DNA from 3 places in the Bradyrhizobium sp. USDA 4472 genome. Region 1 is predicted to be linked to each of the others. Evidence: riboswitches for the same ligand, from Rfam matches in the RefSeq annotation. Region 1 holds a riboswitch; each other region holds the start of a gene.

Region 1 (4,971 bases):
TCGACGAAGGCGTAGAGATCGCCGACCGTGTAGGCATTCATGGTCACGGCGTTGGCATCGCAGTTGTAGCGGTCGCCGACATGGCGGCCGACGATGCCGAGCTCCACGGGCCACGGCGTCGAGAAGCGCCAGGATGCGCCCGCATTGGCGACGACGCGGGGCGCATTCGGCGGCGTGTTGCCGGAGAACGAGCCGCCGGCAAAATCATAATCGGCATAGCGCGCATCGACATAGGCGGCGTTGCCCCAGAGACGCAAAGGCTCGATTGGGCGGATCGATCCGGCGAGCTCGACGCCCTTGGACTCCTGCCGCCCCGCGATGTTGAGCGTCATGCCGCCGGCCGCCGCATAGACATTCTTGCGCAGGATGTCGTAGGCCGAGAACGACCACTCCGCCCTGTTGTCCCAAAACACGTGCTTGACACCGGTCTCGTAGGTGCGCGCGGTGGTCGGATCCAGATTCTGGGTCGGCGCGAGCAAGAAGATGTTGTTGGCCGAGATGTCGGCGCCGGTGGCGTACTGGCTGAAGAAGGTCAGGCCGGGAACGGCTTCCCAGCTGTAGCCGATGCGGCCGGTGACGGGCGCCCAGTCCTTTGTGAACGGGAAGCTCGCCTTCTCCAGGCCATTGACGTCGGTCGAGTTGCGGTCGAGCCCGATATGCTCGACGCGCAGGCCGCCGATCAGCGCGAAGGTCCGCGTCAGCTTCAGCCGGTCCTCGAACGACAGCGCCTCGTTGTCGATACGCGCTGTCTGCTGCTGCGTCGTGAGATCGCCGTAGAGGCCGCGATCGGGATCGACCAGCGAGACAAAATCGTTCGGGAAGTTTGCCGCGCCCGGCCGGACGAAGTCGAGATAGCTCGACGACAGCGTCGTGACCATGCGGTTGTCGAAACCCGCGATGTTGGCGTCCCAGACCAGATCAGTGATGTTGCCGACGAGGCGCTGGCTGTGCGCGACATAGAAGCGCTCGCGATAGACCTGGTTGTTTGTGGAATTGAACGCCTCGATCTCGTTGTTGAACCAGCTGCGCTCGGCGCCATAGCCGTAGGCTTGGCTCTTCAGTGTCAGGTCGGGCGCCAGCTTCAGCTCGAAACCGCCGCGCAGCCACACTTCCTGCGCAACGTTTCTATCGTCGAGGACATTGTAGTTCGTATTGAAGGTACGGTCATCGATCGTGACGGCCCCAAGGTCGGTTCTGTTGAAATAGCTGCCGGAGACGATGCCGCTCGTCGCGTGCGAACCGCTGAAGGCCGCCGGCACCAGCGGCGCGCCCCAATAGGCTTTTGAACGGTCCTCGCGATACTCGATCGCCCCCCAGACCTTGAGGCTGTCGGAGATGCGGTCATTGAGCTGGCCGGAGACGTCGAGTGTCTTGGTATTGGTGTCGTCGGCAAAGCCGTTGAGCGAGGACCGGCTGACGTCGAAACGGTAGTCCAGACCCTGCACGTTGGTGCTGCCCCCGGAACCGTAATGCGTACGGAAGGAATTCAAGGAATCGAACGAAAAGTCTGCTTCGTTCTGGATCGGCCCCGTGCGCGGCTGCTTGGTCACGAAATTGATGGCGCCGCCCGCGGCGCCCTCGCCCGACATCAGGGAGGCCGGACCTTTGAGGATTTCCACGGCTTCGAGATTGGCCGTGTCCATGATCCGCGAGGTCATGTTCTGCGGACCGATCTTGATGCCGTTGTAGAGCGTGTTGATCTGGCTGTTGGTGAAGCCGCGCATCGAGAACGCGGACGGCTCGGCCGGATTGTCTCCGGCAGTGACCCCGACCGCGCCTTGCGCGACGTCGGAGACGGTGCGGTAGCCCTGCTCGCGGATGGTCTCGGCGCGGATGACCTCGACGGTTGCCGGCGTCTCGCGCACCGTCAGGCCGAGGCGCGAAGCGCTCTCCGCGACCGCGTTGCTGTTGAGTGGCGTTGGCGCTGCGGAATTCGGCACGACCGGCTTGGACGCGGTCGATGCGGTCGAGGGTCGCCGCACGGCCCTACGGCGCGCGCTCTCTGCACTTTGGCCATTGGGTTTGGCCTGCTTGCGCGATTGCGGCGGCGACACCTCCACGGGCGGCAGGGGCTCGCGGGCCTGCTGCGCCAGGGCAGCCGTCATCTCGATGGTAGCGAAAGATGTGAGAGCGGCGGACGCCAGCAGAAAGCGGCGTGGTCGTACAATACGGATGGAAGACACGGTCCTGGACCTCGGTGTGACGTCAGTGGCACGTCACCGCGAACCAAGGTCCCACCATCAGGCTGTCAGCCTTCCGATGAAGCCGAATGTCTGTACTCCCCGACCGACATCTTCGCGTGTGACCACGGCTGACGGCAGGTCTCCTGGCTCGCGGGTCGTGACCGCTTCGTCGCCTTCCCGGGACCGAGGACCCAGTGGCTTTTCGACGAAGGATTCACCGCTTACAGTTGCGGGGGCAGCTGCGGCATTGGGGACAACGTCCCCGCACCGCATTCCCTTTTCATCCCCTTTCGGGGAAACCGTCACCGCCATCTAGGATTACGGCGAAGACAGAGTCAATGTGCCGGATGCGGCGATATTGCCGCGGCGGCGAGCTTCCCTGGGAGATCTGCATGGAAGGCGAGACCTTCCTTTGGCTGATACGCCATGCCCGCGTCGACGGTGTCGCGGGGACCATCCATGCGGCCGACGCTCCGGCCGATCTCGACGATCGCGCGCAGCTCGAGGCGCTGCGCCGTCTTCTGCCGCCGAATGCGGCGAGCTATGCCAGCCCGGCGCGCCGCACGGTCGAGACGGCGCGGGCGCTGGGGCTTGAGCCTGAACTGATGCCCGAATTCGGCGAGCAGGATTTTGGCGGCTGGACCGGCCGCCGGCATGACGAGCTCGCAGCCAGCGGGGGCGAAACCTATGCGCAGTTCTGGAGTGATCCGGCACGCCGACGGCCACCAGGTGGAGAGAGTTTTGAGGATCAGGTCGCGCGCGTCCGGCTCGGGCTTGCGCCGATAGGTGCCGGCCCCGCAACGCTCGTCGTGCATTCCGGCACCATCCGCGCCGCCCTCTGCATCGCCCTCGATCTCTCGCCGCAAGCAGCCTTGCGCTTCGTGATCGATCCGCTGTCACTGACCCGGATCGACCGGCTCGCGACCGGATGGCGGGTTGTGTCAGTCAATCGGCAAGTCAGCTAGCTCTGTCCGGCACATTGGCCTGCGCGAACGTCGCCATGTCATTGTGCAGCGCGCAGGCCGAACGCACCAGCGGCAGGGCGATCGCGGCGCCCGACCCCTCGCCGAGCCGGAGATCGAGGCTGATCAGCGGCTGCACGTTCAGCGCGCGCAGCACCAGCCGATGCCCCTGTTCCGCCGACTGGTGTGACGGCAGCAGGAACGGCTGGCACGACGGGTTCAGCCGCACCGCCGCGAGCGCCGCTACCGAGACGATGAACCCGTCGATCAGCACCGGAATCCGCGCTTGCGCGGCCGCGATGATGGCCCCGGATATGGCCGCGATCTCGAGACCGCCCACGGCGCACAGGATTTTTTCGGGCGCCGCGCCGGCCACGCCATGACGCGCGATCGCGGCATCGATCACGCGCGCCTTGTGCACGCGCCCCGCCGCATCGACGCCGGTGCCGTGGCCTGCGATCTCTTCGGCGCTGATGCCGAGCAGGCCTGCGGCGATCGCCGCAGACGTCGTGGTGTTGCCGATACCCATCTCGCCGAAGATCAGGAGATCGGGTCGATTGGCCTTCGCTCGCGTGACTGCGCGCTGACCGGCCTCGAAGGCGAATGCCAGCTCGGCGAGCGTCAGCGCAGGCTCAATGCTGAAATCCCGCGTGCCGTGGCGCGGCTTGTCCGTGACGATATCTGGCATCGGCTCTTGCGCCAGCGTTCCCGCGTCAACAACTTCAAGCGTCGAGCCGAGTTCGCGTGCCAGCACGGAGATCGCAGCGCCGCCCGAGGCAAAATTCGCCATCATCGCAATGGTGACGGCCTGCGGATAGGCCGACACGCCCTGGGCGACAATGCCGTGATCGCCGGCGAAGATGATGATCGGCACGCGTGCCGCGCGGGGGCGTTCGGTCGCTTGCAGACCGCCAAGCTCGATCGCGAGCTGCTCGAGTCGGCCGAGCGCGCCCGTCGGCTTTGTCAGTTGCGCCTGCCGCGCGATCGCCGCATCGCGATGAACAGCTGATGGCTCAGGGCAGTTTTGAGTGATCCATTCAGGGAGCATGCTGCCTCGCTTATGGCCTGCGTTTGAGAATATAACAGTCCATGATCCAGCCGTGCCGCTCGCGCGCATCCTGCCGCGCCGCCACGATGCGCGGACCAATATCGGCCAGGGCGCCGGACATGATGATCTGATCGGCCATGCCGAGATAGGCACCCCACCAGATTTGAATTCTGTCAGGATCGAGCGACTGGAACGCGGTGCCGCCGTCGAGCATCACAACGACCGTATCGACGCCTTCAGGCCAGCCGCCTTCGCGCAGGCGCCGTCCCGTCGTGACCAGAAAGGGCTCACCGATGTCATTGAGCGGCAGCGCATGCGCCGCGCAAAGCGCCTGGATCGAGGTGATACCCGGCACGACCTCAATGGTCGGCTGGGGAGCGAGCCGCCGCGCAATACGCAGCGAGGAATCGTAGAGGGACGGATCACCCCAGATCAGCAGCGCGACCTTGCCGTCACCGCCGAGATGATCGGCTATCGTCCGCGACCACGTGGCGGCGACCGCATCGTGCCAATCGTCAACGCCCTTGCGATAGTCGGCTTCGAGCGCGTCGCGCACGGGAAGCTCGAATTCGGCAATGCGCGTGGTGGCAGTGGTGAGCACGTCCGCGCAAATCGTTCGCCTGAGATCAGCGAGATCAGACTTCGCGGTGCCCTTGCGCGGGATCAGGACAAGATCGGCAGCATTGATGGCGTGAACAGCCGCGCGCGTGAGCTGCGCGGGATCGCCGCAACCGATGCCGATCAGCGAGAGGGTCATCATGATGATCCGCCCCCCGCC
Region 2 (4,971 bases), 6.0 Mb from region 1:
CCGTTCGACCGTCGTGCGTGCATCGCGGCGGGTAGGGGTGGAACGGTCGTCCCCTGGATCGTCACTGCATTGGCGAAATCAAGTTCACTGACCGACGGCTCGATCCGAAGGTTGATCACGCTGCGCGAGAGCACGGTGGCGACGAAGCACAACTCGACACCGAACTTCTTGAAGTCGATTGTGAGGGCTGGAAAGCCGTTCGTCGTTTGGGTCGGGATCGGGACGGGAAACTCGCCGCCGGCAAGGAAGCGGGCGGCATCGCCGGAAAGCGTGGTCAAGTTCGGTTTCGCCAAGCTGCGAGCCAATCTTTTGGTTCCCAAATGCAGAGATCAGCACGTCCACCGAGCCGCCGCCGGCGGTCCTAATAAGGCGACCTCACGTTGCGCAACATCGCTGGCGCGCTGGGGGTCGAGTGTTTCCACGCGCGAGGTTTTCTGCGACAAGGGCGAATGCCTGACGCGCGTCGGCAAATCCCTTGTTGCGAGCGACATGCTGCATCTAACGAGATCGGGTTCGGAATTCCCGGTTTCGTCGATCGTCTCAAAGCTGGGTGTCGAATAGGATGACGCTGCGGTCCAATTGACGGGGTCGGCGCAAATCAGCTGTCAATCGGGCTATGCCGACCGCGTCGAGCTTCTCGCGGATCATTTGATTAGATGCGCCGGCATTGCGGCAGTCTGCCCTGACAGGGCGGGCACATTGCCGCGGACGACCGCTTCGGGCTGTTCCCGAATTGCCGTTTGCTGGCCCGCCCGGCAACCGGGCGAAGGTCGCGGCGCTGCGGGTGTGCTCGGTCGTCCCTCGGACTGCCGCCATACTGAGAGCCGGGTTCAGGAAGAACTGCCTATTGCTGAGCGCCGCCTCACAGCGTCAGATGTTGGCTGTTCGCTTGAACCACTTCCTTGGTAGGCCAATGTAGTAGCCGCGCCTGCGAAGCTCTAGCCCGGATCTATTGAGCGTATCGCAAATGGATTTCACAGGCGTGCCGGCATCAACAAGCTTGCGCAGCAGTTCGTCTTCTCGTTTGGTCCAGCGAGGAGAGCCGAGAGTCAATTTCAATCCAACCTCTTAGCCCACACTTCGTCACACTCTAATCTGTTCACATGAATTTCGCCATCCTAAAATTTCGCATTCCAGAACACGACCTAAAATCGTAGAAAAAGCTTGGGCCTCCGGCGCCTTGTCTGTCCCAGTTATCGCGTCGGCCTCAAGAAAGGAATGGCAGGCGAGGCGCTCCTTCGAAAGCTATACGTTGGCATAGACGAAGCTCCCGGATCCTCTGCCAACGAGATTTCGGAGCCACTAGGATTCAGCCAGACTTGTAGGACAACCTGTGAGATGGCCGTGCGGCCGAGGAGTTAACCCCGCTAGACCGGATACTTGACCCGCGATGAGCGGCCCCAGCCGCAACTATGTCGGCAGCTACATCAGGACGTCGAAGTGGGGAGCTATCGGCTATCGCCGCGATGGGCTAACGCTAGAATTAGTCCGCCGCGCGGCCACCACGCGCCCAGCCGAGAAGAACTCCGCCATTCTCAAGGGGGGACAAATTCGCAAGCAAGTTTGCACATTGCCCGCATCACGTGCGAAGAAAGCAAGACGTCCGTTCCCCGGCCCAACAGCGTTGGATGTGGGGAGCAATCAAACGCTCCCAGCATAGCAGCACACGTGCTCTGTTTTGGCCTTGCAGTTCCATTCCCGCATCTCGTAGGATGGAAGCTAAGAGGGAACCCGGTGCGCCGGCGACGGCTATTCCGAGGCTGCCCCCGCAACTGTAAGCGGCGAGCGGTTGTCATCGTGGCGCGGTGACGCGCACTGTCCGTGACGACATCGTCGACGTCGCCAAGACCATGGTGAAGCTGGAGGAGAACTTCGTCGACCTCGCCTTCGGCCTCGGCAAGATCGAGGGCATGCGAGCTGAGCAGATCCACGCCTACGTCCGCTATGTCGCCGACTGGCGACTGACCCAGCTGCGGATTGCCCCGGTCTTCGGCTTCTTCGAGGCCAAGGAGGGCGGATTCACCCAGCTCAAGGCGCATCCATTGCCGTGGCTTGTCGAGATTCTCAATGGTGTCGAGCACGCCTATTTCTTCGAGCAGCGCGCCACGGAGTACTCCAAGGCGGCAAGCCGCGGCAGCTGGGACGGCGAAAACGGGGTGTGGGCGGCTTTCGGCCGTATCTAGCCCATCTTTATTGATGAAGGGCCTGTGGGTGGCTGGCGAGGCGAGTGTGGTTTGACCCGCTGATGGGACGTGAGATTCGGTTGCTGAGACCAATTCTGCGCTGACATCATCGAGGCAACCACACCGGCCATGGGCGACGATACGATTCTGCCCTTCCTGTTTCCAGCGGTCGGGCGCAAGACGATCACAGCCGCCTTTGATGGTGGGCGGCTGTTTTCAGCGGCTATGATGTGGAGGGCTCCACGACCCGAACCCGCTCGAATGCGACAGGCGACTAAAGGACTCCTCGTTCTGTGGATTCATAGCACCCGAAGGATCATTGAAATCCCTTGGCTGCCTTCAAAAGCGCCCCGAGCTTATCCGGCGGCGTCCCGACCATCGACCGCGCCTCCGGCCGGTCGAACATAAGGCGATCAGGCCAGCCTAGCTGTCCTCTCACCGATGACTTTTCTAGTGAGCGCCTCGTGGCCAACCGAATAACCCTTGAGATAGATGTCCTCAGTAATTGTCAACACGAAGCTATTGCCCGAGCAGTCGTGTGCTTGACGCTCGCAGCCATCATAGGCTCGTCTGTATTGTTCTCGACGGCAAGCGGCTCACACGGGCCGCTTTTCGTTTTATGGATGGCCGCGCAGTCTCGTCAGCTTTTGGTCAGCCAGCGCGGATACGGAGCCCCGGAGTTAGCGGGACGTGGCAGGGACAGCGCGATGGCACCAGAACGGTCAGCGCCGAGTCACGTGCCGCTAGCTTCTATGGTAGTGCGGGCGGGGCAGGGACAGCGTCCTGTCATGCCCCAAGCCAACAGGCGCCGAGTCTCGCCCGCACTGCCTGCGATCCCTCACGGACACTCAGGGAGCGAGAGGAGATTGTCCGGTTGAATTCCATCCACTGTTGTCTTGATGTACTTGTGTCGGCCGTCGGTCGCGACGATGACCTCGACAGTGATGCCTGATTCTTCGACGTAGAACTCCCACTCGCGGCTTTCGATATCTCCAATAGTCTTCGCGACGGATAGCCTCCATCGCGTTCCGTCTGAATTCAGCCCGCCGACAAATTTGATTCTCTCATGTGCGTTTCGCCTGTCAGACGTGTTTATGCAACGAATGCGCACGCGTTTTGCCATGCGGGGTCTCCCGTCTCTGCAGGCTGTCGGACCAGCTTAGAGATTGCCTGACGACGTGGGGCCGACCGGTTCTGGTAGTTGTGCCAGGGCTTTTCCTGATGAATGTATCGTACCGTCGGCTTCTTCCGCTGCTGTGAGGCTGGCTGTGTCGAAGTTGGCGGTGCGTTGCAGGGACAGCGCTCTGCCTCCAACGGCTCGGGCGCCGAGTCACGTTGCCGCTAACTTCGACTGCGGATGATCCAAGCAGGCGGTGATCACCAGGGGCGAGGACCCTCGGGAGCGTAAGTCAACGCACCCGCTGCCACTGGCTGATTTTGTCCGGTATGCCCAGGTTTGATGGGTCTCCGGCCGAAGGCCAAGAGCATGTCTCGTTCGCCAAGTCTTCGGCCGCGGAGGCTGGCGAAGCATACCGCCCCAATGTCTCATCACCGAGCGTGACCGTAAAATCCTCCCCAGTGGGAACGATCTGAGCCACCCCAGCGTGAGTTTTGTAGAACCATTTCACCATCTGCGACCCTTCCATGAACGTGCTGTGGTTTCACGTCCGAATGTACCTCGACGGCGCTGAGCATGCTCGCACCACCTTACATTCTCGTCCCCACCAATTCTGATAGGCGCCCCGGTTACTTGTCCGCGCTATTATCTGGTGGCGCCAGGGAGAACGTGACCCTCTCAGGAGCAAGGTGGCCGGCCTTGCCGTTCCAAGGGGGAGGGCTGGCCACCGATGTTAGGGGTGCGTGGCAGGGACACCACGGGGCCAACGGATGCACTCATTCGAGCAGCACATCACCCCACTGCGGTCGCAAGCGCTTGCGGTGCTTGCAGCCAGTCAGGCCCGTGCGGCCGATCAGTCTCTGAGCCAAGCAGATCGCCAAGTCGCGACGTTTAATGCCAGGGAGGCTGAGGCAATGGTAGACATACTCGATTGCGTGAAGCCCAATCTCGGGCCGAAGGAGGCACGGAAGATCGCTGCACGCATACGCGATCTTCTAGGGGGCGCGCGTGAGCACCAACCGGTTCGGGTGGGACCCCTGTGAGACTTTCGCCAGCGTCGCGCCCGCGCTGCTTGCCGGTGCTGGCGCAACATGCGGGCGTCCGAGCCGCCGGCGCGAGTAGGAAAGTGACCAGCTATCCTCTGTAGCCAATTAGATGAGCGACCTCCACTAAAAGGTGGCCGACCATCATGCAGGCGCTTTCGGCCTTATAGACGTCGGCAGTTGTGGCGCGCTCAGGGTATCGAAACCAATACTCTTTGTGATAGCGGCTGAGGTGTTCCGCGTCCTTTGCAGCGCCGGGGCAAAGGCGCTCACGAAGTCCATCGGCTTTTGCTAACAAATCCGCTAGGTCGTGGGACCGCTGCAGCGCAGGTTGATGCTGCCCCTGAAATTGCAGCAATGCTTTTAAGCCATTCTCGATGCTGAAGCCGATGAGAAGGTAGAAGGGAATTCCTATTCGGGAAATATCTTCGCCGGGTGCAGAGGAATGAATGCGTTTGGCACCATCTAGCAATGCAACCGCATATGCCAGCTTGTCGATATGAAACTCCGCGTCTTCTGTCATGAGCGCCCCTGCAGCAAAGTTCCAAGCATGATCAGGCAGTGCTCGCTGAACCTTTTCGCCGCACGAGGCGATTATGATCCCCGTCTCAGCCCAATCGTTCTATTG
Region 3 (4,971 bases), 6.3 Mb from region 1:
GGGCCTCGTAGGCTCCTCATGCAAAAACGGGGCTTTGACCGAGAAATGTCTCGCCCGGGCGTGTCCGGCTCGTAGCGGCCCGTCGAGCTCCGCTATTCTCGGAAGCGCAATTGCTTTTGACCCCTATCAATGCTGCGGCAGCAGCTGACTTCCGCTAGAAGTTGCTCCCCCGTAACCGCCGCATGGCTGTCCGAAATACTTGGTTTGCCGTTATGCTTTTCCGTCCGACAGCAGTGAGCGGTTGTTAAGACAGCTGCCAAGCGCACCAGAGCCGCACCAAAATTACCTGAACATGATAAGCTGCGCCGCTTGCGATGACCTCTACATCATTGACCTGCGAATCAGCCCGATGACGTGTCCGAGCGCGACTATGCGAGTCGTAATGGTGTCCACTGGCTCCGACGTCTTTCCCCCTCTCGCTGAGCGATCTGCCGCGCTCGCGAGGGCGCGTTTGACGTCACCGACAAGCCAACGATGGTGACGCGCAGGCAAGAAAGTCTCTCACCAACAAAGGATGTGACATGACAGCATGTTGGACCATAGCACCGCCGCCGGTGGGATTGCTGGAAATACCGGCCGCCGGTCTAGCTTTGCGGAAAGCGACAAATGCCAACGGCGGAGGTTGTGACCTGATCCAGCCGGCGGCACGGCCGATAGCCTTATGTCGCGGCCGGCGCCATCGAGACCGCGTACCGTCTTCGGCCCTATCGAGCGTGAATCTGTCTACGCGCACATTGGCGCATCTGGCTTGGATAGCAGCTTCCATCTCCGCAAGCATCGGCGTGCGCTTGAGAAAGAACTGCCTGTCCGGACTCTTGATTCGAACCGTAGGCGATTCTCCCTCGGACCGCGACAAAGTAGCGCGACGCGTCACCGTCTCATCGGACGCCGCTCCATCCCCGGCCCATCAAGGGCCGGGTACTTTGGTTCGACATTGTGGAGCACGCAAATCACCACTAGCGAATTAACCTCGTCGACAACAGACTAAGCTCGGGATCAATGGTTTTGCGGATCGGATGCAGCGCGCAGCTCGCGGGCGGCAGCGACCATGTTGACCAACGCGGGCCGCACTTGCTCCCATTTGCGCGTTTTTAGGCCGCAGTCCGGATTGACCCAGAGCTGCGATTTCTGCAAACGCGCCTGAGCCAACACCATCAGTTCCTTCATTTCGCTCGTCCCGGGAACGCGTGGAGAGTGGATGTCGTACACACCCGGTCCAATTTGATTTGGATACCTGTACTCTGTGAATACGTTCAGTAGCTCCATTTTAGAGCGCGACGTCTCAATCGATATTACATCCGCATCCATTGCGGCGATTGCGCCGATGATGTCGTTAAACTCCGAGTAGCACATATGTGTATGGATTTGCGTTTGATCGCTAACGCCGGACGAGCAGATGCGGAAACAATCTCCCGTCCAATCGAGATATTCGTTCCACTCCGATCGGCGCAATGGCAATCCTTCGCGGAGTGCGGGTTCGTCGATCTGGATCATGGCTGCACCGGCATCCTCGAGATCGCGGACTTCGTCTCGGATTGCGAGCCCAAGCTGACGGCAGACCTCACTTCTAGGAAGATCATCGCGAACAAACGACCAATTCAGGATTGTCACCGGTCCGGTCAACATCGCCTTCATTGGCTTGCTCGTTAGTGACTGCGCGTAGCGCCACCATTCTACGGTGATCGGCTTCGGCCGCACTACATCGCCAAACAGGATCGGGGGACGAACGCAGCGCGAGCCATAGGACTGCACCCATCCATTGCTGGTCGATGCGAAGCCTGCGAGTTTTTCGCTAAAGTACTGCACCATGTCATTGCGCTCAAATTCGCCGTGCACAAGGACATCAAGCCCAATGTCTTCCTGCCAACGTACAGCGCGGGCTATCTCCTCCTTAAGAAACCTGTCATATTGTTCGTCGCTCATCGTGCCTTTCGCATGCGCCGCACGAGCACCTCGGACCTCAGCCGTCTGTGGAAATGATCCGATCGTCGTCGTAGGGAACGCTGGTAGTCCGAAGCGCACCCTTTGAATCTCGGAACGACGGGCAAATGGGCTCGTTCGCCGGCGCATCTTCTGGTCGATCGCCCTCATCCGGGCAGCAACATTCGCATCATGGATCTTCGGCGAACTCCGGCGGGCAGTCACAGCGCATTCCGACTCGGCAAGAGCTTGCCCGACATTCCGGTCGCCAGCGAGTGCCCGCGCCAGGATCGCAAGCTCACGCATCTTCTGAACCGAGAAGGCGAGCCAGCTCTTGACGTCGGAAGTGAGCCCGGTCTCTAGTTCAGCATCGACTGGTACGTGAAGCAACGAGCAGGATGGAGCTAGCTGTACACGGTGTTTACCGAGCTTCGCGATCGCGGGCTCTAGCCTCTGGCGTAGCGACGACAAGTTCGACCTCCATACATTCCTGCCGTCGATGACACCGAGCGACAAGACGAGATCAGCTCGCCCGTCAGCAATGATCTGCTCCAATAACTCCGGCGATCGAACCAGATCGACGTGCAGGCCGGACACTGGCAGGCTCAAGGCAGTATCCAGATTGTCGCCTAGTGCGCCGAAATAGCTGGCAACCAAGATTTTGATAGCCGGTCCCTCCTTTGCCAACCGGTTATAGGCATGTAGCAAGGATTTTCGCGCCGCCTCGTCCAGATCAAGGACCAGGCTGGGCTCGTCAAACTGAACCCATCTTGCCCCTCGTTTGGCCAATTCATGAAGAACCTCGATATAGACCGGAATCAGATCATCCAACAGGGAGAGGGGCTGGAACGAGTTATCGGCACTCTTGCCGAGCTTTAGGAATGTGACCGGTCCGATAAGAACGGGGCGGGTTTGAAAGCCCAGACCCTTTGCTTCCTCATATTCTTCAATGGGTTTGCGAGAGCACAGCCTGAACGCCTGTCCCTTGTGAAACTCTGGAACCATGTAGTGGTAATTGGTGTCGAACCACTTGGTCATCTCCTGCGCTGGCGCGCCAGATCCTCGTAGGCCGTGACCGACACTCGGGTCGAGGTCGTCGCATTGCGATCCGCGGGCCATGGCGAAGTACGTCGCAAGGGAAACGGATTCTCCCTTCGAATCGTAGATCTCCGGGATCGCGCCAACCATGACACTTGTATCGAGCACTTGATCATACAGCGAGAAGTCATTCGACGGAATGATAGTGACGCCGATAGAGCTCTGACGAGCCCAGTTCGCTGCGCGCAGGCCGGATGCGTCCTCTTGCAACTGCTGTTCGCTTATCCTACCGGCCCAATACCTTTCGAGAGCGAATTTCAGTTCACGGCGTGGACCGATGCGTGGCGTTCCGAGCGTAGCAACGGGAAGAGAGAGAAGAGACATAGCTTAACCCCTGTTGGGGACAAGGCCATGGCGGACGCAGGCAGTCGAAGTCGCGCATGCGACAGCTGCTTGGCGCACCACCGAGACACCCCGCCCGTGGACCAATATTTTGCCGGGGCAGGTCTCCTGGCTTGCAGGTCGTCGCTGCTGTCCGGCCTTCCCGAAGCCGTGGAGGCTTCAGTGACATCGTTGGACAGTGGCTCGCCGCTCACAGTTGCGGGGGCAGCGCCGGCATTGCACCGGCTTCCCTCTTAGCTCCGGATCGAACACGCCCCGGAGAACCTCGACGACCTGGATTATCGGTAGGAGACCTTTCCCGTCAACCTCTCAGATTGTGTACCAAGCTAGTCTGCGACATCTGGTAAGCGAATGACCGTTGACCGGCGAATGACTGTGCGTCTCAACGATTAACCGCCACCCGGAAACATTGGCTGGTCAGAGATCGCGTGTCAGAAAGTCTCGAGTGAGCATCGGTAGCTGCCATGGGATGCCTCTGCACGCTATGGCGATGGCAGGGACAAAGGCAGCGTTCGCGGCGAGGACTACCGCCATTTCGAGCAGATGCAGCGTTCGACGCGGCTTCGTTTCAGCGTTCGCCCAGCAGCTGCACCGGGCAGCGGCTTCTTTGCTAAAGGATCCGCATCGATAGCGGAGGTTTTTTCGGCGCACTCGGGCACCACACGCGGCGCGCCGATTGATCGCCTGCCAGCCAGACTTCAACGTCGGCGGCTAACTCGGCTTCGTGTCGCTGGCCGGCATGTAGGTCAACGAAGAAGGCGATCGTGAAGCACACCGTTCAATGGTGGCAGCGGCACTCCAAGCCGGGATCAGATTTCCATCCGAGGCGCTCGCTTCTTCTACTGCGGGACAAGGGGGTCCAAGCTGCGGCCGATGCGCCGAATGGAAGCATCGAAACATGCGCACGTCGGAAAGGCGACAAGAACACACAAAATCGATGCGTATTTTCGCCCATTGCCTGGCACGAAGAATGCAATCCGTCGGCATGCCCAGACTGCTGCTGCTGGGCATGCCAGCTCAGCCAATTGGAATGCTGTCGCTGACAGGGAAGTTAGCGCCGCGTGACATAGGCAACGGCGTCGAACAGCCTTATCGCGTCGTCGCTAACTTCTTGCCTCTCGCTCAGAGCAAGTTCAAGTCACCTGCTGCCTAAGTCTCTGGATGGGAGACGCCGAGGTTATGAAGAGACTGTTTGCAAGACCCCTGCTATATCTGTGGCTAGGTGCATCTCTAATCTGCCTCGCCTGGCCGGCCGCCACGAGCAGCCGTATCCGGTCGGTCGACAGCCCCCTTATCGAGAGATTCAAGTCGGCTTGGCGGGCGCAAGATGGTGAAACGGTAGAACAAATCATCTCCAATGTCTCGAAGGTGGCACAGTTCGTCCCCCAAATGTGGGGCGTCGCTGAACTTGGCGGAGACGACTTTGTTTTCGTTTCGTGGACCAGGCACCAACACAACAAATCGGACGAACACTACGTTATCACCTGGAAAGTCGGGCTCGATGGTACAATTGAACTTGCGTCAACCTACGCGCAGCCGATGGAATTAGGCTGGCACGCGCTCGCACTCTCGTTGATCGCCAGTGAAGTCGCAGATGGCGAAAGGAACGCA

What was found. Region 1 has a riboswitch for cobalamin ahead of ACVWZ4_RS34415 (TonB-dependent receptor domain-containing protein). Riboswitches for the same ligand answer to the same signal wherever they lie in the genome.
Region 2: linked by a shared signal. The riboswitch ahead of ACVWZ4_RS05665 (hypothetical protein) and the one ahead of ACVWZ4_RS34415 (TonB-dependent receptor domain-containing protein) in region 1 are both predicted to bind cobalamin.
Region 3: linked by a shared signal. The riboswitch ahead of metE (5-methyltetrahydropteroyltriglutamate--homocysteine S-methyltransferase) and the one ahead of ACVWZ4_RS34415 (TonB-dependent receptor domain-containing protein) in region 1 are both predicted to bind cobalamin.

Annotation. Positions count from the first base shown of each region.
Region 1 is NZ_JBSSAM010000001.1:7,286,053-7,291,023, forward strand. Features, by position in the region: gene ACVWZ4_RS34415 (TonB-dependent receptor domain-containing protein) at 1-2,183, opposite strand, end outside; cobalamin riboswitch at 2,300-2,502, opposite strand; gene ACVWZ4_RS34420 (histidine phosphatase family protein) at 2,576-3,148, shown strand; gene cobT (nicotinate-nucleotide--dimethylbenzimidazole phosphoribosyltransferase) at 3,141-4,193, opposite strand; gene cobF (precorrin-6A synthase (deacetylating)) at 4,204-4,953, opposite strand; gene cobA (uroporphyrinogen-III C-methyltransferase) at 4,950-4,971, opposite strand, start outside.
Region 2 is NZ_JBSSAM010000001.1:1,257,134-1,262,104, reverse strand. Features, by position in the region: partial or broken gene ACVWZ4_RS05675 (type II and III secretion system protein family protein) at 1-369, opposite strand, end outside; gene ACVWZ4_RS05670 (hypothetical protein) at 871-1,059, opposite strand; cobalamin riboswitch at 1,677-1,872, shown strand; gene ACVWZ4_RS05665 (hypothetical protein) at 1,851-2,183, shown strand; gene ACVWZ4_RS05660 (DUF3892 domain-containing protein) at 3,022-3,306, opposite strand; gene ACVWZ4_RS05655 (hypothetical protein) at 4,435-4,866, opposite strand.
Region 3 is NZ_JBSSAM010000001.1:993,508-998,478, forward strand. Features, by position in the region: gene metE (5-methyltetrahydropteroyltriglutamate--homocysteine S-methyltransferase) at 997-3,342, opposite strand; cobalamin riboswitch at 3,442-3,643, opposite strand; gene ACVWZ4_RS04645 (hypothetical protein) at 4,259-4,513, shown strand.